One region of the Streptomyces citrinus genome, then DNA from elsewhere that is predicted to be linked to it. Evidence: riboswitches for the same ligand, from Rfam matches in the RefSeq annotation. Region 1 holds a riboswitch; the other holds the start of a gene.
What was found. A riboswitch is a leader RNA that binds a small molecule or an ion and turns the genes downstream of it on or off. The one in region 1 is predicted to bind glycine.
Positions count from the first base shown of each region.

Region 2: another riboswitch for glycine. It lies ahead of gcvP (aminomethyl-transferring glycine dehydrogenase); the one in region 1 lies ahead of gcvT (glycine cleavage system aminomethyltransferase GcvT).

Region 1 is NZ_CP146022.1:5,951,513-5,966,896, reverse strand. Features, by position in the region: gene V2W30_RS27820 (dipeptide ABC transporter ATP-binding protein) at 1-645, opposite strand, end outside; gene V2W30_RS27815 (ABC transporter ATP-binding protein) at 660-1,754, opposite strand; gene V2W30_RS27810 (ABC transporter permease) at 1,751-2,758, opposite strand; gene V2W30_RS27805 (ABC transporter substrate-binding protein) at 2,831-4,585, opposite strand; gene V2W30_RS27800 (ABC transporter permease) at 4,645-5,643, opposite strand; gene V2W30_RS27795 (enhanced serine sensitivity protein SseB C-terminal domain-containing protein) at 6,060-6,857, opposite strand; gene V2W30_RS27790 (enhanced serine sensitivity protein SseB) at 6,976-7,800, opposite strand; gene V2W30_RS27785 (AAA family ATPase) at 7,938-8,537, opposite strand; glycine riboswitch at 8,767-8,866, shown strand; glycine riboswitch at 8,867-8,968, shown strand; gene gcvT (glycine cleavage system aminomethyltransferase GcvT) at 9,005-10,141, shown strand; gene gcvH (glycine cleavage system protein GcvH) at 10,208-10,585, shown strand; gene glyA (serine hydroxymethyltransferase) at 10,594-11,859, shown strand; gene V2W30_RS27765 (L-serine ammonia-lyase) at 12,018-13,403, shown strand; gene V2W30_RS27760 (L,D-transpeptidase) at 13,410-14,405, opposite strand; gene V2W30_RS27755 (glycoside hydrolase family 25 protein) at 14,609-15,160, shown strand; gene V2W30_RS27750 (NADPH-dependent F420 reductase) at 15,183-15,384, opposite strand, start outside.
Region 2 is NZ_CP146022.1:1,242,723-1,258,106, reverse strand. Features, by position in the region: gene V2W30_RS06005 (CDP-alcohol phosphatidyltransferase family protein) at 1-455, shown strand, start outside; gene V2W30_RS06000 (mannose-1-phosphate guanyltransferase) at 570-3,065, shown strand; gene V2W30_RS05995 (DUF881 domain-containing protein) at 3,157-4,062, shown strand; gene V2W30_RS05990 (small basic family protein) at 4,059-4,391, shown strand; gene V2W30_RS05985 (DUF881 domain-containing protein) at 4,397-5,275, shown strand; gene V2W30_RS05980 (FHA domain-containing protein) at 5,358-6,302, shown strand; gene V2W30_RS05975 (MerR family transcriptional regulator) at 6,329-7,057, shown strand; gene V2W30_RS05970 (bifunctional nuclease family protein) at 7,144-7,617, shown strand; gene V2W30_RS05965 (MerR family transcriptional regulator) at 7,796-8,416, shown strand; gene V2W30_RS05960 (DNA polymerase IV) at 8,462-9,877, shown strand; gene V2W30_RS05955 (PRC-barrel domain-containing protein) at 9,942-10,316, opposite strand; glycine riboswitch at 10,431-10,527, shown strand; gene gcvP (aminomethyl-transferring glycine dehydrogenase) at 10,715-13,600, shown strand; gene V2W30_RS05945 (DUF5999 family protein) at 13,699-13,899, opposite strand; gene V2W30_RS05940 (hypothetical protein) at 14,248-14,832, opposite strand; gene V2W30_RS05935 (glutamate--cysteine ligase) at 15,353-15,384, shown strand, end outside.

The sequences.
Region 1 (15,384 bases):
GAGGAGGTTGACGACCTGCGCCTGGATGGAGACGTCGAGCGCCGAGACCGGCTCGTCCGCGACCACGAGCTTCGGCTTGAGGGCCAGCGCGCGGGCGATGCCGATGCGCTGGCGCTGACCGCCGGAGAACTCGTGCGGGTAGCGGTTGAAGTGCTCCGGGTTCAGGCCGACCAGCTCCAGGAGGCGCTGGACCTCCTTCTTCACGCCGCCCTCGGGCGTCTCGCCCTGGAGCCGGAACGGCGCCGAGACGATCGAGCCGATGGTGTGGCGCGGGTTCAGCGAGCCGTACGGGTCCTGGAAGATCATCTGGATGTCGCGGCGCAGCGGACGCATGCCGCCGGACTTCAGATGCGTGATGTCCTTGCCCTCGAACTCGATCGACCCGCCGGTCGGTTCGAGCAGCCGCGTGATGACCCGGCCCATCGTCGACTTGCCGCAGCCGGACTCGCCGACGACGCCGAGCGTCTCGCCGCGCCTGACCTGGAAGTCGATGCCGTCGACGGCCTTCACCGCGGCAACCGTCCGCTGCAGCACGCCCTTCTTGATCGGGAAGTGCTTGACGAGGCCCTTGACCTCGAGCAGCACGTCCCGGTCCTCGGGCGAGGTCGCCTGGGCGGGGATGTCGGCCGTCTTCTTCTCGTCCACAGACTCGGTGTCACTCACAGCTTCGGCGCAATCTCTTCGGTCCAGATCCGCGTGCGGTCCTCGGGCGAGAGGTGGCAGGCGGAGTAGTGTCCGCCGTCCGCGAGGCGCAGTTCGGGGCGCTCGGTGCGGGTGACCCCGCCCTTGGGAACGTCCGCGTACGGGCAGCGCGGGTGGAAGGCGCAGCCGGACGGCACGTTGATGAGGCTCGGCGGCTGGCCCTTGACCGGCACGAGCCGGTCCGTCTGCTGCCGGTCGATGCGCGGCATCGAGCCCAGCAGACCCCAGGTGTACGGGTGCTGGGGCACCTCGAAGACCTCGTGCACCGGCCCGCGCTCCACGCACCGGCCGCCGTACATGACGAGCACCTGGTCGGCGATCTCGGCCACCACACCCAGGTCGTGGGTGATGAGGACGACCGCCGACTCGAACTCCTGCTGGAGGTCCCGGATCAGGTCGAGGATCTGCGCCTGCACGGTGACGTCGAGCGCGGTGGTCGGCTCGTCCGCGATGAGCAGCTGCGGGTTGTTGGCCAGCGACATCGCGATCATGGCGCGCTGGCGCATACCGCCGGAGAACTCGTGCGGGTAGCTGTCGACGCGCTTGGCGGGCTCGGGAATGCCGACGCGGTCCAGGAGTTCGACGGCGCGCCTGCGCGCGACCTTCTTGCTGACGTCGTTGTGGATGCGGTACGCCTCCACGATCTGGTTGCCGATCGTGTAGTACGGGTGCATCGCCGACAGCGGATCCTGGAAGATCATCGCCATGTCCCGGCCGCGCAGCCTGCGCACGTCGTCCGGGGCGGCGGAGATCAGTTCCTTGCCGTCGAGCCAGATCTCACCGGACATCTGCACGTTCTTGCCGCGGGCGCCGAGCCGGTGCAGGCCCATGATCGCCAGCGACGTGACCGACTTGCCGGAGCCGGACTCGCCGACGATGGAGAGCGTCTCGCCCTTCTCCAGGGAGAAGCTCAGCCCGTCGACGGACTTCACGAGGCCGTCGTCGGTCGGGAAGTGCACCTTCAGGTCGCGCACCTCGAGGAACGAGGTGGGCGCGGGCGTGCTGCTCACGGGCTCGCCGACGGCCGCGCCGGTTTTGGACAGTTCGGTCACGAGAGCCTCACCCGCGGGTCGGCGGCGGCGTAGAGAAGGTCCACCAGAAGGTTGCACAGGACGACGAAGAACGCGGCGAGCAGGGTCACGCCGAGCACCTTCGGCAGGTCGTTGTCGGTGATGCCCTGCACCGCGTACTCGCCGATGCCGTGCAGCGAGAAGACCTTCTCGGTGAGCACGGCACCGCCGAACAGCAGCCCGATGTCCATGCCGAAGACCGTGATGATGGGGGTCAGCGCGGCCCGCAGGCCGTGCCGTCCGACCACGGTGCGCTCGGGCAGGCCCTTGGCGCGCGCGGTGCGGATGAAGTCCTCGTTCATCGTCTCCAGCATGCCCGAGCGGGTGAGCCGGGCGTAGATGGCGGAGTACAGCAGCGCGAGCGAACACCACGCTGGGAACAGCGTGTTGGCCCACTGCGCCGGGTTCTCGGTGAAGGGGACATAGGTGCGGCCGAAGATCGGCCACTGGTAGGTGAAGAGCAGCAGCGCCAGCTGACCGGTGAAGAAGATGGGCATCGAGACGCCCGCGAGGGCGATACCCATGAACGTACGGTCGAAGATGGATCCGGGCTTGAGCGCCGAGATCACACCGACCGCCACACCGGAGAGCAGCCAGAGCACCGCGGCGCCGACGATGAGCGACACAGTGGTCGGCAGCCGGTCGGTGAGTTCGGGCCACACAGGAATGTGGTTCTTGAACGAGTAGCCGAAGCACGGCGCGTCGCAGTGCAGCGTGGTGGGGCCGAACTGGTACGAGGCCCCGGAGACGATCCCCTTGATGAAGTGCCAGTACTGGAGGTAGACCGGCTGGTCGAGTCCCAGGTTGTGCTTGACGGCCGCGATGTCGGCGGCCGAGGGGCTCTTGCCGATGTACTGCTGCGCGAGCTGGTCGGCGGTCTGGCCGGCGAGCCGTGGCAGCAGGAAGAAGATTGCAAAAGTGACCGCCGTGACGACCAGCAGCAGGATCACTGCCGCGATCAGTCGGCGGATGATGTACGAGATCACGGGGACCGGCGCTGGTGCCCGCGGGCCGAAGAGCCCGCGGGCACCAATGCCTTCACCTGCCTTCCGGGTCCGCTACTTCTTCGTGGTGCCGATGTTGAGGTAGTCGTACTGACCGCTGAAGGCGGCCGTGGACACCAGGTTGGTGGCGTACGGCGACCGGTACAGGAGCACCTTGAAGTAGGTCAGCGGAACGAGGGCCGCCTGCTCCATGACCCGCTTGTCGATCTGCGCGTAGAGCTTGTTGCGCGTGGCCTCGTCGGGCGAGGCGATGGCCTCGTCCAGCCACTTGTCGACCTGCTTGTCCTCGAGCTCCGAGAGCGCGGTGTTGCCGGACTGGCCGATCGCCTTGCTGTTCACGATCTGCTGGAGGAAGCCGTAGCCGGACGGCCAGTCGGCACCCCACTGCATCATCATGATGCCGACCTTGTTCTTCTGGTTGAACTTCGGGACACCGGCGTAGTCGGTGAAGTACTTGCCCGAGGGGTACTGCTTCAGGCTGGCGTCGATGCCGACCTTCTTGAGCGACGCGATGATCGCGGTCGCGGCGTCGACCTCTTCCTGACGGTCGCTGCGCGCGGTGATCGTGGTGCTGATCTTCTTCTCGCCGCAGGCCTTCAGGGCGTCCTTGGCCTTGGCGACGTCACCCTTGTTGCCGGAGGTGGCGTACGTGTCGGCCTTCTCGTAACCGGTGATGTCCGGCGGCAGGACCGTGGTGGCGATGTCACCGCGGATGTCGCCGCCCTCGACGGTCTGGACCGAGACCTTGTCCACCGCGTACTCGACGGCCTTGCGGCACTCGACGTTGGTGAAGGGCTTCAGCTTGGTGTTGATCGCCGCGTAGACGAGACGGCCACCGTAGGTGTTGTCGGTGTTCGCCTTCTTCTTCGGGTCACCGACGAGCTGGGCCTGGGTCTGCGCCTCGACGCCCTTGCCCTGGAGGTCGATCAGGGTGTCGCCGGACTGGAGGTCCTTGTCGATCGTCGACTGGTTGACCTTCAGGTTGACGACGATCTTGTCCGGGTACTGCTTGCGCAGCGGGTCCGTCTTCGGGTCGAAGTTCTTGTTGCGGACCAGGACGACCTGCTTGCCCTCCTGGTAGCTCTGGAACTGGTACGAGCCGGAGGAGACGATGTGCTTGACGTAGTCGATGCCGTCGTCCTTGGCCTTCGGCACCGGCGCGGTCTGCGGCGTGGCCACCAGGTAGTCGAACTCCTGGAAGGCGCGGTTGAGATGGAAGACGATCGTGTTGTCGTCCGGCGTCTCGATGGAGGCCAGGCCCTTGTCGCTCTTGTCCTTGTACGGGCCCTTGTACTTGTCGCCGCCCTCCATGAACTGCTGGAAGTAGTTCGGGCCGAGCGACAGCACGTCACGCGCGAAGTTGGAGCGCTCGACGGCGTACTTCACGTCCTTGGACGTGATCTTCGAGCCGTCCTGGTACTCCAGGCCCGAACGCAGCTTGTACGTCCAGGTCTTGCCGCCGTCCGAGGACTTGCCGGGCTCCGCCGCGAGGTCGGGGACCAGCTTGTTGCCCTCCTCGCCCGGGGCGGGGTTGAACGTCATCAGCGGGCGCGCGTAGAGCCGGCTGAAGTTGTACATGTACGCGTAGTACGTGTTGCCCGGGTCGAACGAGTCGGGGACGTCCGACATCGCGTAGGTGACCGTGCCGCCCTTCTTGGTCGACGCGTTGACGACCTTCTTCGTGGCGGCGTCCGCCCCGGCGGACTTGGTGTTGCTGTCGTCGTTGCCGTCGTCGGCCTTGCTGCAGCCGGCAAGCAGCAGGCTGACGCTGCCTATGGCCGCTACCGCGGCGAGTGATGACCTTCGCATGATGGTCGAATTCCCCTCCATTGTCGGAAACTTGTGGAGCCCTCTGAGCACGGGCTGCGTCAACGGCTGCGCGGGTCGAGAGCGTCGCGGAGACCGTCACCGAGCAGGTTGAACGCCAGTACGGTGACGAAGATGGCGAGGCCCGGGACGATCATGTACTGCGGGTCGACCTGGAAGAAGTTGACGGCCTGGCTGAGCATTCCGCCCCACGACGCCTGCGGCGGCTGGATGCCGACGCCGAGGAAGCTGAGCGACGCCTCGAAAATGATGTTCGTCGGGATGAGCAGCGTCGAGTAGACGATGATCGGCCCGACCAGGTTGGGCAGCAGCTCGCGGAACAGGATGTACGGGCCGCGCGCGCCCATGCCGCGGGCGGCGTCGACGAACTCTCGCTCGCGCAGCGCCAGCGTCTGGCCGCGCACGATCCGGCCCAGGTACGGCCAGTTGAAGAAGCCGATGACGAAGATCAGTACGCAGATGTGCAGCGGCAGCCCGTCGAGACCGAAGGCACCGCCCTGGAGCGTCGCGGAGATGGAGATCGCGAACAGCAGCAGCGGGAACGCGAGGAAGGTGTCCATCAGGCGGCTGATGACGGTGTCCACGCGGCCGCCGTAGTACCCGGCGACGACGCCCAGGATGGCGCCGATCACGTTCGACAGGATGGTGGCGCCGAAGGCCACGACGAGCGAGACCCAGGAGCCTTCCAGGATGCGGGCGAGGATGTCACGGCCGAACTTCGGCTCCACGCCCAGTGGGTGATCGACACTCATGCCGCCCCAACCGCCCTTGGGGAGCGACGTGTTGGGGTCGATGAGGTCCTGGTGGAACTCGTTCGGGTCGAGGCCGAGGAGGTGCTGGAGCGGGCGGGCCAGCACGGCGATGAGCACCAGGAGGATGACGACGACGCCACCGACGACCGCGACCTTGTCCCGCTTGAAGCGGTTCCAGGCGATCCGGCCGAGCGAACGGCCCTCGATGCGCGCTGCCCCGGCTCCGGCCAGCACCGCCTCAGGCTGTGCGTCGGCCGCTGCTGGGGTGGTCTCGATCGGTGCGGTCACGAGCGACTGCCCCTTCCCGGCCGGGGGTGACCGGCCCGCACTTGCCGCTGTGGCGGCCTCGTACTCGAACTGCGTTGCGGGCACCGCGTGGAGAGCGCCTCGCACAAGGACCCGAACGGTCCTGCATGCGGGGAGTCTTCATCGCGGCTGCGATCAGTCGCCAGATCCCCCGGCGAAAGGATGCCTAACCGTGATGCGGTCAGGGGGAATCCGTTATCCGGACGGCCGTGAACGGGGGGCGGACAGTGGGCAGTTGGGTGGTAACCGGCGGCAGAGCGGACATTGCGGTGCAGAGGGCCGCTTCTCTCCCCCAAACGGCTCTTACCTGAAATCGCCGCCGCGCAGCGGGAGTTGAGCGGGGGACAAAGCGGTCAGGTCGACCCCGAACGCGGGGCGGTGCGAGGAGGTACGAGGGCTCAGTACGAGGCGCCGTACGGCGGCGGGTAGCCGTAGCCGCCCGCCGGGGCCGCCGGCGCCGCGTGCGCCTCGCGGTCGTAGAACGGCCGGGCCTGCGCGCGCAGCCACATCGCGACCGGGTCGTACTCGTCCGACATCGCGACGGTCGAGACGGGCAGTCCGTCCGGCACCGCGGGCACGGACTGCTGCATCATCGCGCGCACCGCGTCCACGGAAGCGGGAGACGTGTCGTAGACGTCGAGCCCGATCGCCAGGTACGGGGCACCGAGCGCGGGCTGCACCCAGGCGCGGCGCAGCGAGCGGATCGCGGTGGTGCGGTGCGCGTTCTGCGCCAGCACCGCGTAGAACTGGGGGATCTCGATCGTCGGCTCGCTCAGCCGCAGCGGCCCCGCGGGCTGCCGGTCGAGGCCGCCGGCGATGCGCCGCAGGTCGAGCCAGGGGATGCCGACGCCGCCGCCGGGCGCGTGCGGGTTGAGCCACAGGCCGTAGTGGTCGGGGTAGAGGGTGCGGGCCGCGTCGACACCGCTGACCACCTCGTACGCACGCGACCAGCCGGACGCGGAGAGCTCCTGGGCGGAGGTGACGCAGGGGGCGTAGGAGAAACCGTCCACGTCCATGTTCCCGTACTGGGCGTCGGGCGATCCCGCCTGGCCGTGCCAGAGGAGCATCCAGACCTGCCCGGCCGTCGGGTCGGCGAGGGCCTGAAGCAGCGCCTCATAGGCGTCGTAGCGCCCGGGGGTCACCTGGCGCAGCATGTGCTCGACCTGTCCGGCCGCGGCCGTGCCCGACGCACTCACCCGTAACCGCCCCTTCGTGAACATCCGTGTCCCACCGTGACCGGAGGGCGGTGCGCCGTCCGGTCAGGTCATGAAACCAGCTTAAGCGGCGTTCCTGACACCGACTTGACGGACGGCGTCACGCTTCTCGTACGTAGAACGGACGCACCTGTGCGCGCATCCAGTCCGCGACCGGGTCCTGCGTGACGTCGAGGAAGACGAGGTTCACCGGCCAGCCGACCGGCGCGCGGCCCAGTGCGCGGCCGAGCGCGTCCAGGGGCAGGTCGCGCGCGCCGCCCTCCCACCCGGCCAGTTCCACGCCGACGAACAGGGACGGGTCCGCGTCCTCGACGACGGCCAGGCAGCGCCGGGCACTCAGCACGACGCCGGTCGCGGCGAACTCCTCGCGCACCGCCGAGAGGAAGTCGACGGGGTCGTCCTGCCAGTCCGGCTCGGAGAGCACGACCCGGCCGCCGGTGGACGCGCCGTCCAGCGGGGTGCGGTTGCCGCGGGCCAGCTGGGCCACGGCGGGCGGCGGCAGCGGGACGCCGATCGTGCCGTCCGGGTTCACGGCGATGCCGACCTGGGCGGGCAGGCCGCGCGCGAACTCGACGGCCGGTGCCACGGCGCAGTCCATCCGGCCGCCGGTGACCTGCATGAACTGCTGCTCGGAGCTGAAGACGGGCACGTATGCCTGGCCCTGGATCTCCACCGTGGGCAGGTCGAGGTCGCGGTTGGCGGCGCTGCCGCCCTTGGGCAGCGGGATCCAGACGGGGCTGCGGCCGAGGACCTCGACGATGCGGCCGCCGGCCTCGGGGCGGCCGAGCGCCGCGGCGAGGACCTCCTCCAGCTCGTTCGCGGGCCAGCCCTGCGACGGGTGGCCGTGCGCGCCCTCGTGGCTCGGGGCGTGACCGTGCCCCTGCTCGGCCAGGCCCGGGAGGCCCGGGTTCGTTGGGTCTTCCATAGCTGCTCTCAACCTCTGCTCTGCCCTCGCGCGGCCGCTCCCGCGCGAGGCCGACGATAACGCGTACCCCCTGGGGGACACCGGGCGCAGCCGTCCGGTTGCGCCCGGTGCGTGAGCTCACCGCCGGGCGGCGGTCGTCAGTCCTGCTGGAACGTGATGCCGTTGAGCGCGTCCGTCGCGGCGCGGTCGAGCAGCACCGCCGACTCGATGCCCGCCGGCAGATCGCCCCGCTCGGTCGACGTCACCAGCGCGCCGACCGCCCTGCGGTGCCGTGCGAACGCGTACCGGGACACGCCCCGGCCGCGGTCGCGCTGGCCTTCGAGGGCGGTGTCCGGCGGCACGTCGAGGACCATCAGGTGGACGGACGCGCCGCGCCGCCCCGCCGTGCGCGTCACCCAGCGCCGCACCCACGCCTGGGTGCCGCAGTCGTGCACGACGACGCTGGCGCCCGAGCGCATGGCCCGCCGCAGGCCCACGTAGTGCGCGATACGGACGAGGGGCCGGTACAGCGCGTACGGCACGCCCGGCAGCCGCGCGGCCCAGCGCTCGCGGGTGTCCTGCGAGTCGATGCGCACGACCTGGACGGCCCGCCGCATCAGCGTCGACTTGCCGCTGCCGGGCAGCCCCGACAGGACCACCAGATCCCCCGCGGCGAAACCGATCCGACGCGGAGTGCGGCCGTCGCGGCCGCGCAGGTCCCGCACCGAGCGCTGGCGCGGGACCCGCACACCCGCCACCGCCGCCCCGTACGCCCGCCCGTCTCCCGCCACCGCCCTGGCGAAGAGGAGCCTTCGGGTCCACCCCTCCCCTCCCACTGCTCCCGCTGCCTTCTGCACCGCGATCGCCCTCCCCGTTCCGGTCACGCCACTTCTGCCCGCCAAGTGTAAAGAGAAGGTAATGCCCTACGAGGGGTTTCCCCGTTCCGCGGGCATGCAATGATGTGCGCGCAACTGCATACCGGCCGCTTGAATCCGCGCGGGAGAGTTCTGGTCACGTCTTCGTGGCCGGACGCCGAAGGAGCAAGTTCCTCCCTTGAATCTCTCAGGCCCCGTACCGCGCGGGCGAGGCAGATCTGAAAAGCGGGCCGCCCTCTGACGTACGGCGGTCCCACCCAAGGTGCAAGCCCCTCGGGGCGAACCTCTCAGGTTCCGATGACAGATGGGGAGGACTACCTCGCCATCTGCCATGCCCGGGAGCACCAGCCATGACGCCCACATCCCCTCGCCTGACGTCCCTCGACGCCCTGCATCGTTCGCTCGGCGCCACGATGACCGACTTCGCCGGCTGGGACATGCCCCTGCGCTACGGCAGCGAGCGTGACGAGCACAACGCCGTCCGTACGAAGGCCGGCCTGTTCGACCTCTCCCACATGGGCGAGATCACCGTCACCGGACCGGCCGCCGTCGACCTTCTGAACCACGCGCTGGTCGGCAACATCGGTTCCGTCGGTGTCGGCCGCGCCCGCTACACGATGATCTGCCGCGAGGACGGCGGCATCCTCGACGACCTGATCGTCTACCGGCTCGAAGAGAGCACGTACATGGTCGTCGCCAACGCGGGCAACGCGCAGGTCGTCCTCGACGCCCTCACCGAGCGCGCCGCCGGGTTCGACGCCGAGGTCCGCGACGACCGGGACGCGTACGCGCTGATCGCCGTGCAGGGCCCGCACTCCCCCGCCATCGTGAAGTCCGTCACGGACGCCGACCTGGACGGCCTGAAGTACTACGCGGGGCTGCCCGGCACCGTCGCCGGCGTCGAGGCGCTCATCGCGCGCACCGGCTACACCGGCGAGGACGGCTTCGAGCTGTTCGTCTCCCCGGCCGACGCGGAGAAGCTGTGGCAGGCGCTCACCGAGGCGGGCGCGGAGTACGGCCTGATCCCCTGCGGCCTGTCCTGCCGCGACACGCTGCGCCTGGAGGCGGGCATGCCGCTGTACGGGCACGAGCTCACCACCGACCTCACCCCCTTCGACGCCGGTCTGGGCCGGGTCGTGAAGTTCGAGAAGACCTCCCCCCACGAGCACAGCGACGACTTCGTGGGCCGCGAGGCCCTCGTCGCCGCCGCCGCGCGCGCCGAGTCGAACCCGCCGCGCAAGCTCGTCGGCCTGATCGCCGAGGGCCGCCGAGTGCCGCGCGCCGGGATGCCGGTCGTCGCCGACGGACAGGTGATCGGCGAGGTCACCTCCGGCGCCCCGTCCCCGACCCTCGGCAAGCCGATCGCCATCGCGTACGTCGACGCCGCGCACGCCGAGCCGGGCACCGCGGGCGTGGGCGTGGACATCCGCGGTACGCATGAGCCGTACGAGGTCGTCGCGCTGCCGTTCTACAAGCGTCAGAAGTAGCCCCGGGGCCCCCGCGGCCTCCCCCGCCGTCACCAGCACCTTCCCGCGTACAGGAGAATTCGCATCATGAGCAACCCCCAGCAGCTGCGTTACAGCAAGGAGCACGAGTGGCTGTCGGCCGTCGAGGACGGCGTGGCGACGGTCGGCATCACGGAGCACGCGGCCAACGCGCTCGGTGACATCGTGTTCGTCCAGCTTCCCGAGGTCGGCGACACCCTCACCGCGGGCGAGACCTGCGGTGAGCTGGAGTCCACCAAGTCGGTCTCCGACCTGTACTCCCCCGTCAGCGGCGAGGTCGTCGAGGCCAACCAGGACGTCGTGGACGACCCGGCCCTGGTCAACTCGGCCCCGTTCGAGGGCGGCTGGCTGTTCAAGGTCCGGCTGGCCGACGAGCCGAAGGACCTGCTCACCGCCGACGAGTACACCGAGTTCTCCGGGAGCTGAACCGCACCATGACTGAGAAGTCCGTCCTGAACGAGTCCCTGCACGCCCTCGACCCGGAGATCGCCGTCGCGGTCGACGCCGAGCTGAAGCGCCAGCAGTCGACCCTGGAAATGATCGCGTCGGAGAACTTCGCCCCGGTCGCCGTCATGGAGGCCCAGGGTTCGGTCCTCACCAACAAGTACGCGGAGGGCTACCCCGGCCGCCGCTACTACGGCGGCTGCGAGCACGTCGACGTCACCGAGCAGATCGCGATCGACCGGGTGAAGGAGCTGTTCGGCGCCGAGTACGCCAACGTGCAGCCGCACTCGGGCGCCTCCGCGAACCAGGCCGCCCTCTTCGCGCTCGCCAAGCCCGGCGACACGATCCTCGGCCTGGACCTGGCGCACGGCGGTCACCTCACGCACGGCATGCGCCTGAACTTCTCCGGCAAGCAGTTCGAGGTCGTCCCGTACCACGTGGACGACAACGGCCTGGTCGACATGGCCGAGGTCGAGCGGCTCGCCAAGGAGCACCGCCCGAAGGTGATCATCGCGGGCTGGAGCGCCTACCCGCGCCAGCTCGACTTCGCCGAGTTCCGTCGCATCGCCGACGAGGTCGAGGCGTACCTGTGGGTCGACATGGCGCACTTCGCGGGCCTGGTGGCCGCGGGCCTGCACCCCAACCCGGTGCCGTACGCCGACGTCGTCACGTCCACGACGCACAAGACGCTCGGCGGTCCGCGCGGCGGCATCATCCTCGCCAAGAAGGACTTCGCGAAGAAGCTGAACTCGTCCGTCTTCCCGGGCTTCCAGGGCGGCCCCCTGGAGCACGTGATCGCGGCGAAGGCCGTCTCCTTCAAGGTCGCCGCCTCGGCGGACTTCAAGGAGCGCCAGGCCCGCACGATCGAGGGCGCCCAGATCCTCGCCGAGCGCCTGACCTCGGAGGACGCCCGCGCCCACGGCGTGAACGTGCTCTCCGGCGGCACGGACGTGCACCTGGTCCTCGTCGACCTGCGCGACTCCGAGCTCGACGGCCAGCAGGCCGAGGACCGCCTCCACGCGGTCGGCATCACGGTCAACCGCAACGCCGTCCCGAACGACCCGCGCCCGCCGATGGTGACGTCCGGGCTCCGGATCGGTACGCCGGCCCTCGCCACCCGCGGCTTCGACGCCGACGACTTCCGCGAGGTCGCCGACGTCATCGCGCTCGCGCTCCAGCCGTCGTACGACGTCGAGGCGCTCAAGGCCCGGGTGACCGCTCTGGCCGACAAGCACCCGCTGTACCCCGGCCTGTAGCAATTACGTACGCTTTGAGGCGTACGAACTTTCGGGGCACCCCGCACACTGGGAAGTGAGCAGGGTGCCCCGTGCCACGTCCCTCGTCACGCTGTGCCCCGCTCACCCCGCTTGTCCCGGCAGACAACGGCGTCTACCACCACCATTGGAGTTCCACCGTGGCCATCTCGGTCTTCGACCTGTTCTCGATCGGCATCGGCCCGTCCAGCTCCCACACGGTCGGCCCGATGCGCGCCGCCCGCATGTTCGCGCGACGCCTGAAGAACGAGGGGCTGCTCGACCGCACCGTCTCGATACGCTCCGAGCTCTACGGCTCGCTCGGCGCGACCGGCCACGGGCACGGCACCCCCAAGGCGGTGCTGCTCGGCCTGGAGGGCGAGTCCCCCCGCACCGTCGACGTGGAGCACGCCGACGAGCGCGTGGAGGCGATCAAGGAGTCCCGCCGGATCAATCTGCTCGGCGTGCACGAGATCGGCTTCGACTTCGACGACGACCTGATCCTGCACCGCCGCGAGACCCTGACCTACCACGCGAACGGCATGACGCTGTGGGCGTACGACGCCGACGGCAAGGAGCTGCTCACCAAGACGTACTACTCGGTGGGCGGCGGCTTCGTCGTCGACGAGACCGTGCTTTCTCACGAGGGCGTCGCGGGCGAGAACCCGATCGTGCCGGACGACACCGTCCTGAAGTACCCGTTCCGTACGGGTGACGAGCTGCTGCGCCTCACCCGCGAGACCGGCCTGTCGATCCCCGCGCTGATGCTGGAGAACGAGAAGGCCTGGCGCACCGAGGACGAGATCCGGGCCGGCCTGCTGGAACTGTGGCGCGTGATGCAGGCGTGCGTGTCTCGCGGCATGTCCCGCGAGGGCATCCTGCCCGGCGGCCTCAAGGTCCGCCGCCGCGCGGCCGGTTCGGCCCGCAAGCTGCGCGCCGAGGGCGATCCGCTGGCCCACTCCATGGAGTGGATCACGCTGTACGCGATGGCGGTCAACGAGGAGAACGCGGCGGGCGGCCGGGTCGTCACCGCGCCGACGAACGGCGCGGCCGGCATCATCCCCGCGGTCCTGCACTACTACATGAACTTCGTGCCCGGCGCCGATGAGGAGGGCGTGGTCCGCTTCCTGCTCTCCGCGGGCGCCATCGGCATGCTCTTCAAGGAGAACGCCTCGATCTCCGGCGCCGAGGTCGGCTGCCAGGGCGAGGTCGGCTCGGCCTGCTCGATGGCGGCGGGCGCGCTCGCCGAGGTCCTCGGCGGCTCCCCCGAGCAGGTGGAGAACGCGGCCGAGATCGGCATGGAGCACAACCTCGGCCTGACCTGCGATCCCGTCGGCGGCCTCGTCCAGATCCCGTGCATCGAGCGCAACGGCATGGCGGCGGTCAAGGCCGTCACCGCGGCCAAGATGGCGATGCGCGGCGACGGCAGCCACAAGGTCTCCCTCGACAAGGTCATCAAGACCATGAAGGAGACCGGGGCCGACATGTCCGTCAAGTACAAGGAGACGGCGCGGGGCGGGCTCGCCGTCAACATCATCGAGTGCTGACAGTGCTCAGAGGTTCGCTGCCGCGGACTCCCCCGACGCGCTGCCCGCGAGCCACTGGTCCCAGCTCAGGTTGAAGGCCGCGTAGCCGTTGTCGGCGGGGGCCTTGGCGCGCGGGGAGCCGGTGATCGTGACCGGGTCGCCCTGCTTGACCTGCTGGTAGAACCACTTGGCGTCGGACATCGACAGGTGCACGCAGCCGTGCGAGCCGCGCGCGCTGCCGCTGCCCGGGTTCGGGTCGCCGGTCGAGTAGTGGACGTAGGTGCCGGACTGCGTGAGGTGGACGTCCCAGGGCAGCGTCAGGTCGTAGTAGTTGGGGCTGCCCTTGTCGCAGCTGATACCGACGCTGCACGAGGTCATGTGGACCTTCTCCTGCTTGTCGATGACGGCCATCGTGCCGTTCCAGGTGGGGTACTCGGCGCTGCCCGCGTTGATGGACAGGGTGCGCAGGGTCGCGTTGTTCCTGGTGACCTTCATGGTGTGGCCGCTGACGGAGACGGCGGCGCGGACGTCGTCGCCGACGGTGAACGTGTGCGTGTAGTCGTGGACGCCGTACCGGCCGTTGCCGTTGCTGACGCCCTCCATGTCGGCGACGACCTTCACCTTCGTACCGGAGGGCCAGTACTCCTTCGGGCGCCAGTCGGCGCGCTTGTCGCCGAACCAGTGCCAGGCGCCCTCCACCGGCTGCGAGGCGCTCACCTTCATGTGCTTCTCGACGCCTGCGCGGGCCTTCGCCGCCACGGGGTTGGTGAACACCACCGAGATCGGCATGGCCACGCCGACCTTGGCGCCGGTCTGCGGGGTGATCGTCTCCAGGAGCATCGGCGGGCCCTTGGGCTTGGTCGGCGACGGCTTGGCGCTCGCGCTCGCCTTCCCCTTGCCCGCCCCCTTCCCGTCGTGCCCGCCCGCCGCGTCATCGCTCCCGCCGCCGCAGGCGCTCACGCCTGTCAGCGCCGCGACCGTCACGAGCGCGATTCCTATGCCAGTGCCCTTGCGCCGTCCCACGACCTGCCCCGATCTCCGTCACCCCGGGCCCCTGGACAGGGGCCGACTCCGTACATGTCCGACTCCCTGTGAGACAGCCCGAGCGGCGACGGTAGTTGCATGCGGTGTGGCAAAGCGTGTTCCAAGATTGCGGCCACTCATGCCTGTCGGGTGCTGGCACGATGGACGTTCGACCTCGTCGCCCCACCGACCGGGAGGCCCGCATGATCCGTGGAATCGACGTCAGTTCGCACCAGTCCACGTTCGACGCGGACGGCCTGGCGTTCGTCTTCATCAAGGCGACGGAGGGCCGTTCGTACGTCAATCCGCGGCTGGCCGCCCAGACGAAGCGGGCCCGTGACGCGGGCTGTGTCGTCGGCTTCTACCACTTCCTGTGGCCCGGGAACCTCACGGCGCAGGCCGAGTACTTCGTGAGCAGAGCCCCTGAGAAATCGGGAGACTTGCTGGCCGTGGACTGGGAGACGACGGGAGAGGGCACGCGGGCTTCGAATGCGGAGAAGGACCGGTTCATCAAAGAGGTGAAGCGGCTGCGTCCGGGCCATCGGGTGCTGCTCTACTGCAACCGCGACTACTGGCTGAACAGGGACACGACGTCCTACGCCGGTGACGGGCTCTGGATCGCCGACTACGTCACCGCGGGCAAGCCGCGCATCAAGGCGGACTGGGTGATCCACCAGTACACGGACCGGCCCCTCGACAAGGACGTGGCCGACTTCGCGAGCGCGCAGGCGCTGCGCGAGTGGGCCACGCCCTGACGGGGGCCGGGGCGGCTGCGGGTCAGGCGCGCCACTCGGCGGTGCGGGTCGGGGATGCCTCGTCGAGGGCCTTGCGCACGGACGCCGCGTCGGCGGCCAGGCCGTAGACGGGGGTGCCGGGCTGCTGGCGCCAGGATTCGTCCTGCCCGCCGGCGTCGACCGCGTCGAAGCCGATCTCGTCGAGGAGGGACGTCACGACCTGCTTGGCGGCGGTGTCGTCGCTC
Region 2 (15,384 bases), 4.7 Mb from region 1:
TGCTCGCGCTGAGCGGCATCAGCGACTATCTCGACGGGAAGCTCGCACGGCGCTGGAATCAGATCAGCAGCCTCGGTCGGCTTCTCGACCCTGCCGCCGACCGGCTCTACATTTTGTCCACCTTGGTCGGTTTGACATGGCGCGAGATTCTGCCGATTTGGTTGACCGGCGTACTGCTCGCGCGAGAACTGCTCCTGCTGGTGATGGTGGGGATCCTCAGGCGGCACGGCTATCCGCCGCCTCAGGTGAACTTCCTCGGCAAGGCAGCGACGTTCAACCTGATGTATGCCTTCCCTCTGTTGCTCCTGAGCGATGGAAGTGGCTGGATCCACGAAGTCGCTGCTATTTTCGGATGGGCGTTCGCCGGATGGGGTACAACGCTGTATTGGTGGGCAGGGATCCTGTACGTGGTTCAGGTCCGCCGCCTTGTCAAGGCGGACTCCATGGCCGATTGAGCTCGCCAATGCGTGTTGGTTGAGGCCAGCCGCCCTACGCGATGACACCCGCGGGGCATTCTGGACGGGCGAAGTCGGCTAGACCGTCGTCTCTTCAAGGAGGACGCTTCCGACATGAAGGCCGTCGTGATGGCCGGAGGTGAAGGCACTCGCCTTCGCCCCATGACCTCGAGTATGCCCAAGCCGCTCCTGCCGGTGGCCAACCGGCCGATCATGGAGCATGTGCTCAGGCTGCTCAAGCGGCATGGGCTCACCGAAACCGTGGTCACCGTGCAGTTCCTGGCCTCCCTGGTCAAGAACTACTTCGGGGATGGCGAAGAGCTCGGAATGGAGCTCACCTATGCCAATGAGGAGAAGCCACTCGGCACTGCCGGCAGCGTGAAGAACGCCGAGGAAGCGCTGAAGGATGACGCGTTCCTCGTGATCTCCGGCGATGCCCTCACTGATTTCGACCTCACCGAGCTCATCAATTTCCACAAGGAGAAGGGTGCGCTCGTCACCGTCTGTCTGACGCGTGTGCCGAATCCGTTGGAATTCGGCATCACCATCGTCGACGAGGAGGGAAAGGTCGAGCGGTTCCTCGAGAAGCCGACGTGGGGCCAGGTCTTCTCGGACACGGTCAACACGGGCATCTACGTCATGGAGCCCGAAGTCTTCGACTACGTCGAGGCAGATGTCCCCGTGGACTGGTCCGGTGATGTCTTCCCGCAGCTGATGAAGGAAGGCAAGCCGATCTACGGCTACGTGGCCGAGGGGTACTGGGAGGACGTCGGTACCCACGAAAGCTACGTGAAGGCCCAGGCCGATGTCCTGGAAGGAAAGGTCGACGTAGAACTCGACGGCTTCGAGATCTCGCCGGGTGTGTGGGTCGCGGAGGGCGCCGAAGTTCATCCCGACGCCGTGCTTCGTGGACCGCTGTACATCGGTGACTACGCAAAGATCGAAGCCGATGTCGAGATTCGCGAGCACACGGTCGTGGGTTCGAACGTCGTCGTGAAGTCGGGGGCCTTCCTCCACAAGACCGTCGTACACGACAACGTCTACATCGGGCAGCACAGCAATCTGCGCGGCTGCGTGATCGGTAAGAACACCGACATCATGCGGGCCGCCCGGATCGAAGACGGTGCTGTCATCGGAGACGAGTGCCTGGTCGGTGAGGAATCGATCATTCAGGGCAATGTGCGCGTCTACCCCTTCAAGACGATCGAGGCCGGCGCCTTCGTCAACACGTCGGTGATCTGGGAGTCGCGCGGACAGGCCCATCTGTTCGGGGCGAGGGGCGTCTCCGGGATCCTGAACGTGGAGATCACGCCGGAGCTGGCCGTTCGACTGGCCGGTGCCTACGCGACGACCCTGAAGAAGGGCTCCACCGTCACGACCGCCCGTGACCACTCACGTGGTGCCCGGGCGCTCAAGCGGGCCGTCATCTCCGCACTTCAGGCCAGCGCCATCGACGTACGGGACCTGGAGAACGTGCCGCTTCCCGTTGCTCGTCAGCAGACGGCTCGGGGCAGTGCCGGCGGGATCATGATTCGTACCTCTCCCGGTGTGCCGGACTCCGTCGACATCATGTTCTTCGACGAGCGCGGAGCGGACCTGTCCCAGGGGAGCCAGCGGAAGCTGGACCGCGTGTACGCGCGGCAGGAGTACCGGCGGGCCTTCCCCGGCGAGATCGGGGATCTGCACTTCCCGTCCAGCGTTTTCGACTCGTACACGGGGTCGTTGCTGCGCAATGTCGATACGACCGGGATCGCCGAAGCCGGGCTGAAGGTCGTCGTCGACGCGTCCAACGGAAGTGCCGGGCTCGTGCTGCCCAGCCTGTTGGGGCGGCTCGGTGTCGATTCGCTGACGATCAACCCGGGACTCGACGAGTCGCGGCCCACCGAGACCGCGGACACCCGGCGCTCCGGGCTCGTGCGGCTCGGGGAGATCGTGGCGTCGGCGCGGGCGGCGTTCGGGGTGCGGTTCGACCCGGTCGGTGAGCGACTTTCGCTCGTCGACGAGAAGGGGCGGATCGTCGAGGACGACCGGGCGCTCCTGGTGATGCTCGATCTCGTCGCCGCCGAGCGCAGGAGCGGACGGGTCGCTCTGCCGGTGACCACCACCCGTATCGGCGAGCAGGTCGCGGCGTACCACGGCACGCAGGTGGAGTGGACGACCACGTCGCCCGACGACCTCACGCGCGTGGGACGCGAGGACGGGACCATCTTCGGTGGTGACGGGCGCGGTGGCTTCATCATTCCGGAGTTCAGCAGCGTGTTCGACGGAGCCGCCGCCTTCGTGCGGCTCATCGGGCTCGTCGCGCGTACGCAGCTCACCCTGAGCCAGATCGACGCGCGGATTCCGCGGGCGCATGTGCTGAAGCGGGATCTCGCGACGCCGTGGGCCGTGAAGGGGCTCGTCATGCGGCGGGTCGTGGAGGAGGCCGGCGACCGGTCCGTGGACACGACCGACGGTGTGCGGGTCGTGGAGGCCGATGGGCGCTGGGTGATGGTGCTGCCCGACCCGGCCGAGGCCGTCACCCATCTGTGGGCCGAGGGGCCGGACGACGCATCGGCCCAGCAGCTGCTCGACGAGTGGTCCGCCGTCGTGGACAGCGCGGGTCGCTGAGTCCGTGAGCCGTGCCTGTGGGCGCCCCGATCGGGGCGCCCACAGGCACGCCGGAGGGGCCATTCGGAGGTAGCGGCCACGACGTGCGACGATGTGCGGCATGTCGCAGCAGCCCCCCGTTCGGAGCACTCCTGAGCGCCCCGCGCGCCTCGACGCATCCATGTCGCTGCTGAACAACGTGATGGACCACAGCCTGGACGACGGGTACGCGGAGGCCGCGGCCCGTAAGCAGGCCGAGGGGCAGAGCGGGCTGCCGAAGACGCTGCGGGCGAAGCTGGGACTCGCCGCCGGACTCGTGCTCGCCGCCCTGGTCGTGACCGTGGGGGCCGCGCAGGCGCGCGTCGCCGCTCCGGTGGTCGCCAAGGAACGTGAAGAACTCATCGATCGCATCGAGCAGGAGACCGACTCCGCGGACAAGTTGGAGAGCCAGGTCGACTCGCTGCGGACCGATGTGGGGGACATGCAGAGCGAGGCGCTGAAGAAGCACGGCGGCGAGCAGGGCGAGCTGGTGGGCGTGCTCTCCGGGGCCGTACCCGTGCACGGACCCGGGCTCAAGCTCGTCGTCGACGACGCCAAGTCGGCCGAGACGGGCGGCGGCAGCGGGCCTCGGGAGAGCGCCGGTTTCGCCGACACCGGACGGGTGCGCGACCGGGACATGCAGCGCGTGATCAACGGTCTCTGGCAGTCCGGTGCCGAGGCCGTCAGCATCAACGGGCAGCGGCTCACCGCCCTGTCCGCGATCAGGGCCGCGGGTGACGCGATACTGGTCGACAACAAGCCGCTGGTGCCGCCGTACACGGTGCTCGCGGTGGGGGACGGACAGCGGCTGAGCACCCGGTTCCAGAACAGTCCCGACGGGTTGTACCTGCACGCGTTGCAGGAGAACTTCGGGATCAGGACCAGCATTTCGGCCCAGGACGACATCAAGCTGCCCGCCGCACCCAGCGTGATCGTACGTACAGCACAGCCGAGAGCAGAGCAGAAGGGCACATCGTGATCGCCGTACTGGGCCTCGTCGTGGGAGTCGTGGTCGGGCTGTTCGTCCGGCCCGAGGTTCCGGCGGTGGTCGAGCCGTACCTGCCGATCGCCGTGGTCGCGGCGCTCGACGCGGTGTTCGGCGGGCTGCGCGCCATGCTGGACGGGATCTTCGACGACAAGGTCTTCGTCGTGTCGTTCCTGTCGAACGTCGTCGTGGCCGCGCTGATCGTCTTCCTGGGCGACAAGCTGGGCGTCGGCGCGCAGTTGTCGACCGGCGTCGTCGTGGTGCTCGGCATCCGCATCTTCTCCAACGCGGCCGCCATCCGGCGGCATGTGTTCCGGGCGTGAGGCCGATGAACCCCGAAGAGAAGCCCGAGCACGAGCACGACCACACGCACGGCCACAAGCATGACCACAAGCCCGAGCACCGGCTGCGCAAGGAGCTGCCCGCCGAGGTCGCGCCGCAGCCGGGGACGCCCGAGCCCGAGCCCGCCGGTGAGCCCAAGCTGACCGGGCGTCAGAGGCTCGTGAAGGGGCTGTGGCCGCCGCGCGTGTCCCGTGCCCAACTGACGGTCGCCGTGCTGTTGTTCGTCCTGGGCCTCGGACTCGCCATCCAGGTGCGGTCCAACAGCGACAACAGCGCCCTGCGCGGGGCCCGCCAGGAAGATCTTGTGCGCATTCTCGATGAACTCGACGACCGAACTCAGCGTCTGGAAGATGAGAAGCAGGGCCTCGAGGACCAGCGCACCGAGTTGGAGAACAGCTCGGACCAGGCCGAGGAGGCCCGGAAGCAGACGGTCGAGAAGGAGCGCCAACTCGGCATCCTCGCGGGCACCGTGGCCGCGCAGGGGCCCGGCATCACGATGACGATCACGGACACGAAGGGGGCCGTCGAGGCCGACATGCTGCTCGACGCGATCCAGGAGCTGCGCGCCGCGGGCGCCGAGGCGATTCAGGTGAACGACGTCCGCGTCGTGGCCAACACGTACCTGGCGGACGGAACCGGAGGGAAGGGTGTGAGCGTCGACGGACACAAGATCAGCCAGCCCTACCGCTTCAAGGTCATCGGCAAGCCGCAGGACCTCGAGCCGGCTCTAAACATCCCCGGAGGCGTGGTGCAGACCCTGGAGAAGGAGCAGGCCACGGCCTCTGTGAGCCGCTCGCAGAAGATCGTCGTGGACGCCTTGCGTGCGGCGCAGCGGCCTGATTACGCTCGGTCGTCCTCGCAGTGAGGCGGGGGTGCATGGGGGATGTCGTACGAGGGCATGAGGTTGCGGGGGGTCGGCGCACCGTAGGCGGGGTGCGTGGTGGAAACTGTTTGGCGGATACGGACGTTGTGAGGTTGTCCGTGTCAGTGTTGTACGCCGATGTGTGCAGTCAGGGTTCGTCCTGCCCCACGGGCGGGTCTGTTTCGGTCAAGGGGAATCGCCCGTGAAGTTGTTTGCGAAGTTGTTCGGCAAGAGCGCACGTGAGGACAACGCCCGTCACCGTGCGCCGCGCCACGGTGACGTGCCGGAGACGCAGGTGGGCGAGCGCCCGCTGTTCCGGGACCAGGTCGGCGGTGACAATTCGGGCGGACAGGGCGCGTCGTCTGTTGACCCTGCCGGTTCCGGCCGCATAGGTTTCGGAGAACCGTCAACCTCAAGTACGGGTGGAGGGTTTACCCCCGACCCGTACGCGTCCCACGCCCCCGCGGGGCAGCCGCGGCAGGAGGATCCGTCCATGTCGGCCCTGGTGTGTACGAGGTGCGGAAACCGGAACGCGGAGAACAGCCGGTTCTGCTCCAACTGCGGTGCGCCGCTGCGTGGCGGAGTGGCGGCCGAGGGGCCGTCGGAGACCACCTCCACGATCTCCATCTCCGGTCTTGAGTCCTACGACCCCGAGGCCACCGGCCAGACGCAGCTGCCCGCGCTGTCGCCCGAGGCGCAGGCCGCGGTCGACGCGCTGCCGCTCGGCTCGGCGCTCCTGGTGGTGCGGCGAGGTCCGAACTCGGGCAGCCGCTTCCTCCTGGACGGCGACCTGACGACGGCGGGGCGCCACCCGCAGAGCGACATCTTCCTGGACGACGTGACCGTGTCGCGCCGCCACGTGGAGTTCCGTCGTCTGCAGGACGGCACGTTCACCGTCGCCGACGTCGGCAGCCTCAACGGCACGTACGTGAACCGTGAGCGCATCGACTCGGTGACGCTGCACAACGGCGACGAGGTGCAGATCGGCAAGTACCGGCTGGTCTTCTACGCGAGCCAGCGGGCTATCTGACCGTCAGCGAGCCTTCAGGAAGGTCCATGCTGCAAACGACGAGGGGCGGTGCCGGCAGCGGCACCGCCACCACGGACAGTCGGCTGATGAGCATCGGCACCGTACTGAACGTGCTGCGCGATGAGTTTCCCGAAGTCACCATCTCCAAGATCAGGTTCTTGGAGTCCGAAGGGCTCATCGAGCCGCAGCGGACGCCGTCCGGCTACCGCAAGTTCAGTCCCGACGACGTCGAGCGGCTCGCTCACGTCCTGCGGATGCAGCGGGACCACTATCTGCCGCTGAAGGTCATCAAGGAGCAGCTCGACGCCCTGGAGCGGGGCGAGGCGCTGCCCGTACCCGCTCCTGGGCGCCCCGGCGACCTGACGGACGAGGGCGAGGCCCCGACGGCCGCGCGGGTCGGCCGGGACGAATTGCTCGCCGCCGCCGGGATCGACGAGGCGGACCTCCAGGAGTGGGAGTCGTACGGTCTCATCGCCCCGTTGCCGGACGGGGGTTACGACGCCTCGGCCGTTCTGGTCGCCGAGCTCGTCGGCGAACTGGGCGGGTTCGGGATCGAGCCGCGGCATCTGCGCGTCATGCGGGCGGCCGCGGACCGTGAGGCGGGTCTGGTCGACTCCGTCGTCGCGCCGCTCAAGGTGCACCGCAATCCGCAGACCAGAGCGCTCGCGCAGGCCCGTGCCACGGAGATGGCGGGGCTGACCGTGAAGTTGCACGCGGCACTTGTGCAGACCGCTCTCGGGGTGCGTCTGCCCTGATGGAAAGGGCGGGCGAGTGCCGTGGGCCCGGCCCTCGGAGCATGCCCGACTACCCAAACCGGCCGGGCACGTCCTAGGGTTGCTGTGTGAACGAGCTCGACGTCGTAGGTGTCCGGGTCGAAATGCCCTCCAACCAACCGATCGTGCTCCTGCGTGAAGTGGGAGGCGACCGTTACCTCCCCATCTGGATCGGACCGGGGGAGGCGACGGCGATCGCCTTCGCTCAGCAGGGCATGGCCCCCGCGCGGCCGCTGACGCACGACCTTTTCAAGGACGTGCTGGAGGCGGTCGGTCAGGAGCTGACGGAAGTACGCATCACGGACCTGCGGGAAGGCGTCTTCTATGCGGAACTGGTGTTCGCGAGCGGTGTCGAGGTCAGTGCCCGCCCGTCCGACGCCATAGCGCTCGCGCTGCGCACCGGGACGCCGATCTTCGGCAGTGACGGTGTCCTCGACGACGCCGGGATCGCGATCCCGGACGAGCAGGAGGACGAGGTGGAGAAGTTCCGCGAGTTCCTGGACCAGATTTCGCCCGAGGATTTCGGGACCAACAGTCAGTGATCAGGAGGCGGTCGCCGAGCGGCGGCCGCCTCAGCGCATTCGACAAGCCTTTCCCCGCGGTGGGATACGGGAAACCACTCCTAGGGTGATTATCACTCGGCGTGGCGAGTGTGGCGTTCGTTGACGCACCCCCTGAGACTGCCTACCGTCGAGAGGGCAGGTCAAAGAGGAGGTCGGCGTGAGAAGCAGCGGCGACGGTACGGCGACGGGCGGTCCGTACTCGTTTCACGGCAGCGCGGCCGATCACACTTCGCAGCGCCCACAGGCGGTTCCTGTGGTGGCGGGGGAGAACGGTGACGCGGCTTCCGAGCAGGTCGGATACCGGGGGCCGACCGCTTGCGCGGCGGCGGGCATCACCTATCGGCAGCTCGACTACTGGGCCAGGACCGGCCTTGTCGAGCCCAGTGTGCGGCCCGCGTACGGGTCGGGGACGCAGCGCCTCTACAGCTTCCGGGACGTCGTCGTCCTGAAGGTCGTCAAGCGCTTCCTGGACACCGGGGTCTCCCTCCAGAACATCCGCACGGCGGTACAGCATCTGCGGGAGCGGGGCTTTCGGGATCTGGAGCGCATGACGCTCATGAGCGACGGCGCGACGGTCTACGAGTGCACGTCACCGGCCGAGGTGCACGACCTGCTCCAGGGCGGGCAGGGGATCTTCGGCATCGCGGTGGGTGTGGTCTGGCGGGACGTGGACGCGGCCCTGTCGCAGCTGCACGGGGAGCGCGTGGACACCGGGGAGACCCTGGTGCGGCCGAACCCGGCGGACGAGCTCGCGAGGCGACGCAACCGGGCCGTGTGACCTCGTACGGCCGCGTTGTCAGTGGCGTAGGGCAGCATCGGAGATGTGAGAACCGCGCCGACGATTCTGCATCTCGACATGGATGCCTTCTACGCCTCTGCCGAGCAGGCGGCGAAGCCGAGCCTGCGCGGGAAAGCGGTCGTCGTGGGCGGTCTCGGGCCGCGCGGTGTCGTCGCCACGGCGTCGTACGAAGCACGCAAGTTCGGGGTGCACTCGGCGATGCCGATGGGGCAGGCGCGGCGGCTCGCGCCGAACGCGGCGTATCTGGTGCCGAGGTTCCGGCTGTACCGGGAGATCAGCGAGCAGGTGATGGGGCTGCTGCGGGAGCTCTCGCCGCTGGTGGAGCCATTGAGCCTGGACGAGGCGTTCGTCGATCTGGAGGCCGGTGAGACGGCCTGGGACGAGGCGTCCGCGCACGCCGTGGGGGTGCGGCTGCGGACGGACATCCGGCGGGTGACCGGGCTGACCGGGTCCGTGGGGATCGCCGCCTCCAAGATGCTCGCCAAGATCGGGTCCGAGGAGGCCAAGCCGGACGGGCTCGTGCTGATACGGCCCGGGACCGAGCGGGCGCTGCTCGGGCCGAAGTCCGTGCGGATCCTGCCCGGGGTCGGGCCGGCCACCGGGGATCATCTGCGGCGGGCCGGGATCGTCACCGTGGAGGAGATCGCCGAGGCGGGCGAGGACGAGTTGGTGCGGCTGCTCGGGAAGGCGCACGGGAGCCATCTGTACGCGATGGCGCTGGCGCACGACGACCGGCCCGTCGTCGCCGAGCGGGACTCCAAGTCGGTGTCGGTCGAGGACACGTACGACGTGGACATCCATGACCGGGTGCGGGTGCGTATGGAGGTGCAGCGCCTCGCTGACCGGTGTGTGGAGCGGCTGCGGGCCGCCGACAGATCGGGGCGGACCGTGGTGCTCAAGGTGCGGCGCTACGACTTCTCGACCTTGACGCGGTCCGAGACGCTGCGCGGGCCCACGGACGATCCGGCGGTCGTGCGGGAGTCTGCCGCGCGCTTGCTGGAGGGCGTGGACACGACCGGGGGCGTGCGGCTCCTGGGGGTCGGGGTCAGCGGGCTCGCCGACTTCACGCAGGAGGATCTGTTCGCACAGGCGGCCGCCGCCGAGCGGGCCGGTGAGGTGGTCGAGGACGCCGAGGCGGCGGCGGACGAGGTCGTCGGGGAAGCGGCCCCGGTCGAGCCGGTCGTCGAGCGGCGCTGGATGGCCGGGCACGATGTGCGGCATGCCGAGTTCGGGGCGGGGTGGGTGCAGGGCAGCGGGCTCGGGCGGGTCACCGTCCGGTTCGAGACGCCGTACTCGCAGGTGCCCGGGCGCGTGCGGACGTTCCGGGTGGACGATCCCGAGCTGGAGCCGGCCGAGCCGCTGCCGCTGGTGGAGCCGGTGGGGCGGGTCGGCGTGGCTGACGCGGTGGAGACGGGGGTGGATGTCGCGGCGGGGGCTTAGGGCCCGTCCGGTGATCGGCCGGGCGGCGGCCGGGGAGGGGCGGCGCCTCAGGGGCGCGGAGGCGTCAGGTCGGGTCTTCTTCCGCGCCCGCGATGTGGCCGAAGGTGGCGTCCGGGCCCGGGGGAGCCGTGATGTCCAGGCCGTAGTGGTGGTACAGCTGGAGCTCCTGCTCGGGGGAGAGGTGGCGGCCGACGCCGAAGTCGGGGGCGTCCTTGATCAGGGAGCGCTCGAAGGGGACGCGCAGGGTCCCGTCCACGAGTTCGCTGGGCTCCAGGGGGACGAAGGCGTCGCGGCTGAAGAGGCCGGTACGTATGGCAGCCCACTCCGGAACGCCGGTGGCGTCGTCGAGGTAGACCTCGTCGATGGTGCCGATCTTGGTTCCGTTGCGGTCGAACGCCTTGCGGCCGATCAGATTGCGCGGATCGACATCGGTCTGCACGGTGCCTCCAGCTGATCGCAACTCGTCTGTAAGCACTACGAAAGAGCACATTGAGGAAGGCGGCCACTCGAGGGTTCCGGCCAAGTAGCCGCTGGTAGGCTGGCAGACGGCTGCTGACCCCGTGCGGGAGAGTCCTCCGAGCAGTCGTCGGAGGCGCCGAAGGAGCAAATCCTCCCCGGAATCTCTCAGGCCCCTGTACCGCACGGACGAGGTCACTCTGGAAAGCAGGGCGGGGTGTGCGTTTCCCGCTCTCACCGACGGTGAAAACCGGCGTGCCCTCGTGCAGCTGCGCGGGCGGGCCGGTGAAGCTCTCAGGTTGAGATGACAGAGGGGGAGGCCGTCCGGGTACCCGCGCCGTGGTGCCCCTCGCAGGTCGCAATGACCAGGAGGCCTCCGTCATGACCGCCAACCGTATTCCGCTCTCCCAGTTGGAGCAGGGAATCCCCTTCGAGCAGCGCCATATCGGTCCGGATGATGCCGCGCAGGCCAAGATGCTCGCGCAGGTCGGCTACGGCTCGCTCGACGAGCTGACGGCCGCCGCGGTGCCGGACGTGATCAAGAGCGCCGAGGCCCTGCGGCTTCCCGGTGCGCGCAGCGAGGCCGAGGTCCTGGCCGAGCTGCGGTCCCTCGCCGATCGCAACCAGGTGCTCGGGTCCATGATCGGGCTCGGCTACTACGGCACGTTCACGCCGCCCGTCATCCTGCGCAACGTGATGGAGAACCCGTCCTGGTACACGGCCTACACGCCGTACCAGCCGGAGATCTCGCAGGGCCGTCTCGAGGCGCTGCTGAACTTCCAGACGATGGTCGCCGAGCTGACCGGCCTGCCGACCTCCGGTGCCTCCCTGCTCGACGAGGGCACGGCCGCCGCCGAGGCCATGGCCCTGTCCCGGCGCATCGGCAAGGTCAAGAACGGTGTCTACGTCGTCGACGCCGATGCCCTGCCGCAGACCATCGCCGTGATCGAGACGCGCGCCGAGCCGACCGGTGTCGAGATCGTCGTCGCCGACCTGAGCGACGGCATCCCGGCCGAGGTCGCCGAGCGCGGTGTCGTGGGTGTGCTCGTGCAGTACCCGGGTGCCTCGGGTGCCGTGCGGGACATCAAGCCCGTCATCGACCAGGCGCACGAGCTGGGCGCCGTGGTCACCGTCGCCGCTGACCTTCTCGCTCTCACGTTGCTGACCTCTCCCGGCGAACTCGGCGCGGACATCGCCGTCGGTACGACGCAGCGCTTCGGTGTGCCGATGGGCTTCGGCGGACCGCACGCCGGTTACATGGCGGTGCGCGAGAAGTTCGCGCGGTCGCTGCCCGGGCGGCTCGTGGGTGTCTCCGTGGACGCGGACGGGAACAAGGCGTACCGCCTCGCCCTCCAGACCCGTGAGCAGCACATCCGTCGCGAGAAGGCGACCAGCAACATCTGTACGGCCCAGGTGCTGCTCGCCGTCATGGCCGGCATGTACGCCGTGTACCACGGGCCCGAGGGTCTGAAGTCCATCGCGCGGCGCACGCACCGGTACGCCAACCTGCTCGCCGCCGGTCTGACCGCGGGCGGTGTCGAGGTCGTGCACGGCGCGTACTTCGACACGCTCACCGTGCGGGTGCCCGGCAGGGCCGCGGCGGTCGTGAGCGCCGCCCGCGAGGCCGGCGTCAACCTGCACCTGGTCGACGCCGACCAGGTGTCGGTCGCCTGCGACGAGACGACCACGCGGGCCCAACTGGCCGTCGTCTGGGACGCGTTCGGTGTCGAGGCGGACATCGAGACGCTGGACGCCGAGGTCGCCGAGGCGCTGCCGGACGGACTGCTGCGCACGGACGAGTACCTGGCCCACCCGGTCTTCCATCAGTACCGCTCCGAGACGGCGATGCTGCGCTACCTGCGCCGTCTCGCGGACCGCGACTACGCGCTCGACCGCGGCATGATCCCGCTGGGCTCGTGCACGATGAAGCTCAACGCGACGACGGAGATGGAGCCGGTCACCTGGCCCGAGTTCGGTCAGCTGCACCCCTTCGTGCCGGCCGAGCAGGCGCAGGGCTACCTCACGCTCATCAAGGAGCTGGAGGAGCGGCTCGCCGAGGTCACCGGCTACGACAAGGTGTCGCTCCAGCCGAACGCCGGGTCGCAGGGCGAACTGGCCGGTCTGCTCGCGGTGCGCGGCTACCACCGGGCCAACGGCGACGAGCAGCGGACCGTGTGCCTCATCCCGTCCTCGGCGCACGGCACCAACGCCGCCAGTGCCGTGATGGCCGGGATGAAGGTCGTCGTGGTGAAGACGGCCGACGACGGCGAGATCGACGTCGAGGACCTGCGCGCCAAGATCGAGCAGTACGCCGACCAGCTGGCCGTCCTCATGATCACGTACCCGTCGACGCACGGTGTGTTCGAGGAGCACGTCGCCGACATCTGCGCTGCCGTGCACGACGCCGGCGGTCAGGTCTACGTGGACGGCGCGAACCTGAACGCCCTGGTGGGCCTCGCCAAGCCGGGACACTTCGGTGGCGACGTCTCGCACCTGAACCTGCACAAGACGTTCTGCATCCCGCACGGCGGCGGCGGTCCCGGCGTCGGTCCGGTCGGTGTGCGCGAGCACCTGGCGCCGTACCTGCCGAACCACCCGCTCCAGCCGGCCGCGGGACCCGAGACGGGTGTCGGCCCGATCTCCGCGGCGCCGTGGGGCTCCGCCGGCATCCTGCCGATCTCCTGGGCGTACGTACGTCTCATGGGCGGCGAGGGCCTGAAGCGGGCGACGCAGGTCGCCGTGCTCTCCGCCAACTACATCGCCAAGCGGCTCGAGCCGCACTTCCCGGTGCTGTACACCGGTCCCGGCGGTCTCGTCGCGCACGAGTGCATCATCGATCTGCGGCCGATCAGCAAGGCGACCGGGGTCAGCGTCGACGACATCGCCAAGCGGCTCATCGACTACGGGTTCCACGCGCCGACCATGTCGTTCCCGGTGGCGGGGACGCTGATGATCGAGCCGACCGAGAGCGAGGACATCGGCGAGCTCGACCGGTTCTGCGAGGCGATGATCGCCATCCGCGGGGAGATCGAGAAGGTCGCCGCGGGTCAGTGGCCGGCGGACGACAACCCGCTGCGCAACGCTCCGCACACGGCCGGGATGCTCGGCGGTGACTGGGAGCACGCGTACAGCCGGGAAGAGGCTGTCTTCCCGGCGGGTGTGGCTGCGTCCGACAAGTACTGGCCGCCGGTGCGCCGCATCGACCAGGCCTTCGGTGACCGCAACCTGGTCTGCTCGTGCCCGCCCATGGACGCGTACGAGGGCTGAGGTTCGAGGTGGGTGCGCGACCGGCCGAGCGTCATGGCTGGTCGCGCAGCCGCGGCGGAGCCGTACGTCGATACCGGCTCACGCCTTCGCAGGTGCCTCTAGGCCGCCGTGACCACGGGGCTCAGTGGGCGGTGCGGCGCGATGATCGTGCCGTTGGGCAGCAGCTCGCCGGTGTCCTCGAAGAGCAGGACCCCGTTGCACAGGAGGCTCCAGCCCTGCTCCGGGTGATGAGCCACAGGCAAGGCGGCTTCCCTGTCCGCGGAATCGGCTGTCGGACACGGCGGCTGGTGCTGGCACATGGAGAGGTTCTTTCGCTGTGAAGTGATGCCGGTGATGGATGCGATGGCGTCTGTGCTGCGGCTCGGTGTGGTGTTCATGGCCGCCCCCCGTTTTCAGTCGGTCCGGAACCCAGTGTTGCCCTGTGGGCGTCAATCCGCAGGGATTTCGTTGCAGCGGTCCTCACAGGATGGAGACGCGTCACCCGTGCGGACGGTTCAGCCGAACTGCACTGCCCCTTCGGGTGGTTCGGGGTGGCCGGACCGGGCTAGTCCGGATGGGCACGGCTGTGCCCCGCGACCGGACGGCGGACGGCGCGGGGCACAGGTCTGGATCGCCCGGATCCCCCCGGGCCTCATCCTCCGGTCGCGTCAGGCCAGCAGAGTGGCCCGGGCGGGCGTCAGTCGGTGCGTGAGGACCGGGAGCAGCTCGGACACCCGGTGCGGACGGTGGGCGGCGATGCCGGGTGGCGCGGGAGCGAGCGGGACCAGGATGTCGTCGGCCGCCGGATGGCCGCCGGCGGCGTCGGCCGTGATGTCGCCGTGCAGCCACAGGGTGAGCATGTAGAGCTCGGGCACCGAGAGCAGCCGGGGCTGGTACGGCTTCGTGAGGGACTCCGCCTGCCGGAGCGCCCGCTCGGTGGACGTGACGTAAGGGCCTTCGAAGAAGTGCGAGAAGGCCCAGCCGTCGGGCGTGAGCATGGTGTCGGCCGCGGCCACGGCACGGTCCCCGCAGCGGATCAGGAAACGCCAGCCGGTGAGGCGGGCGCGCGAGGGGCCGGTGCTCTCGGTGATCCGGTCCAACACATGGACGGGAAGCGGGAGTTCGGGGCTTGCGGGGCCCTGCGCGGAGCGCAGGGACGGGGTGCGTGCCTCGCGGACGGCGGTGGGGGAACCGAGGGCCGTGAGGACCGTGCGGAGGGCAGGCGCGGGAGCCGGAGGGACATGCAGCGGCATGGTGGGTCGCCTCTCTCATTCGACAGGCACGTGGTGCGAGGGCGGTGCGGGACGAGCGGACGGCGCTGTCAGCTGCGCAATGCACATGGGGTACGCGGGCCAGAGGGGGCGGGGGCCTCGGCCGCGGGCGCCAACTCTCTGTCTCGTCCGCGGAGTTTATACGACACCTGTTCACACAGTGTTTCGTCTAGCAGGCTCAGCTGTTTCGGCAAGGTGCTATTCGGCCGTCGTTCGCGTGACGGTATGCAGGCATTGTGCGGATTTCCTGTGGACGTCCCGCTCGTGACCTCGGAGTCTTTCGATCGAGCGGTCGGCCGATACTTGTCGGCGTTTTTCACCAGATGTGTGTGCCGTGAATCTGCGAGCTGCCGCATGCCTAAGGAATGTGCCGCAGGGTAACTGCCTTGAGCGTACTGCCCCGTCGGCCCGTGCGGGGCGTTATCGATCACATTGCCTGGGCATCATCCACCGTGACATGCGGCCGGATCAGCGGGCTGCCCGTGCGAGGAGGGACGCTTCCATGGGGGAGAAGGTCGTTGCGGGCGCGGTGGA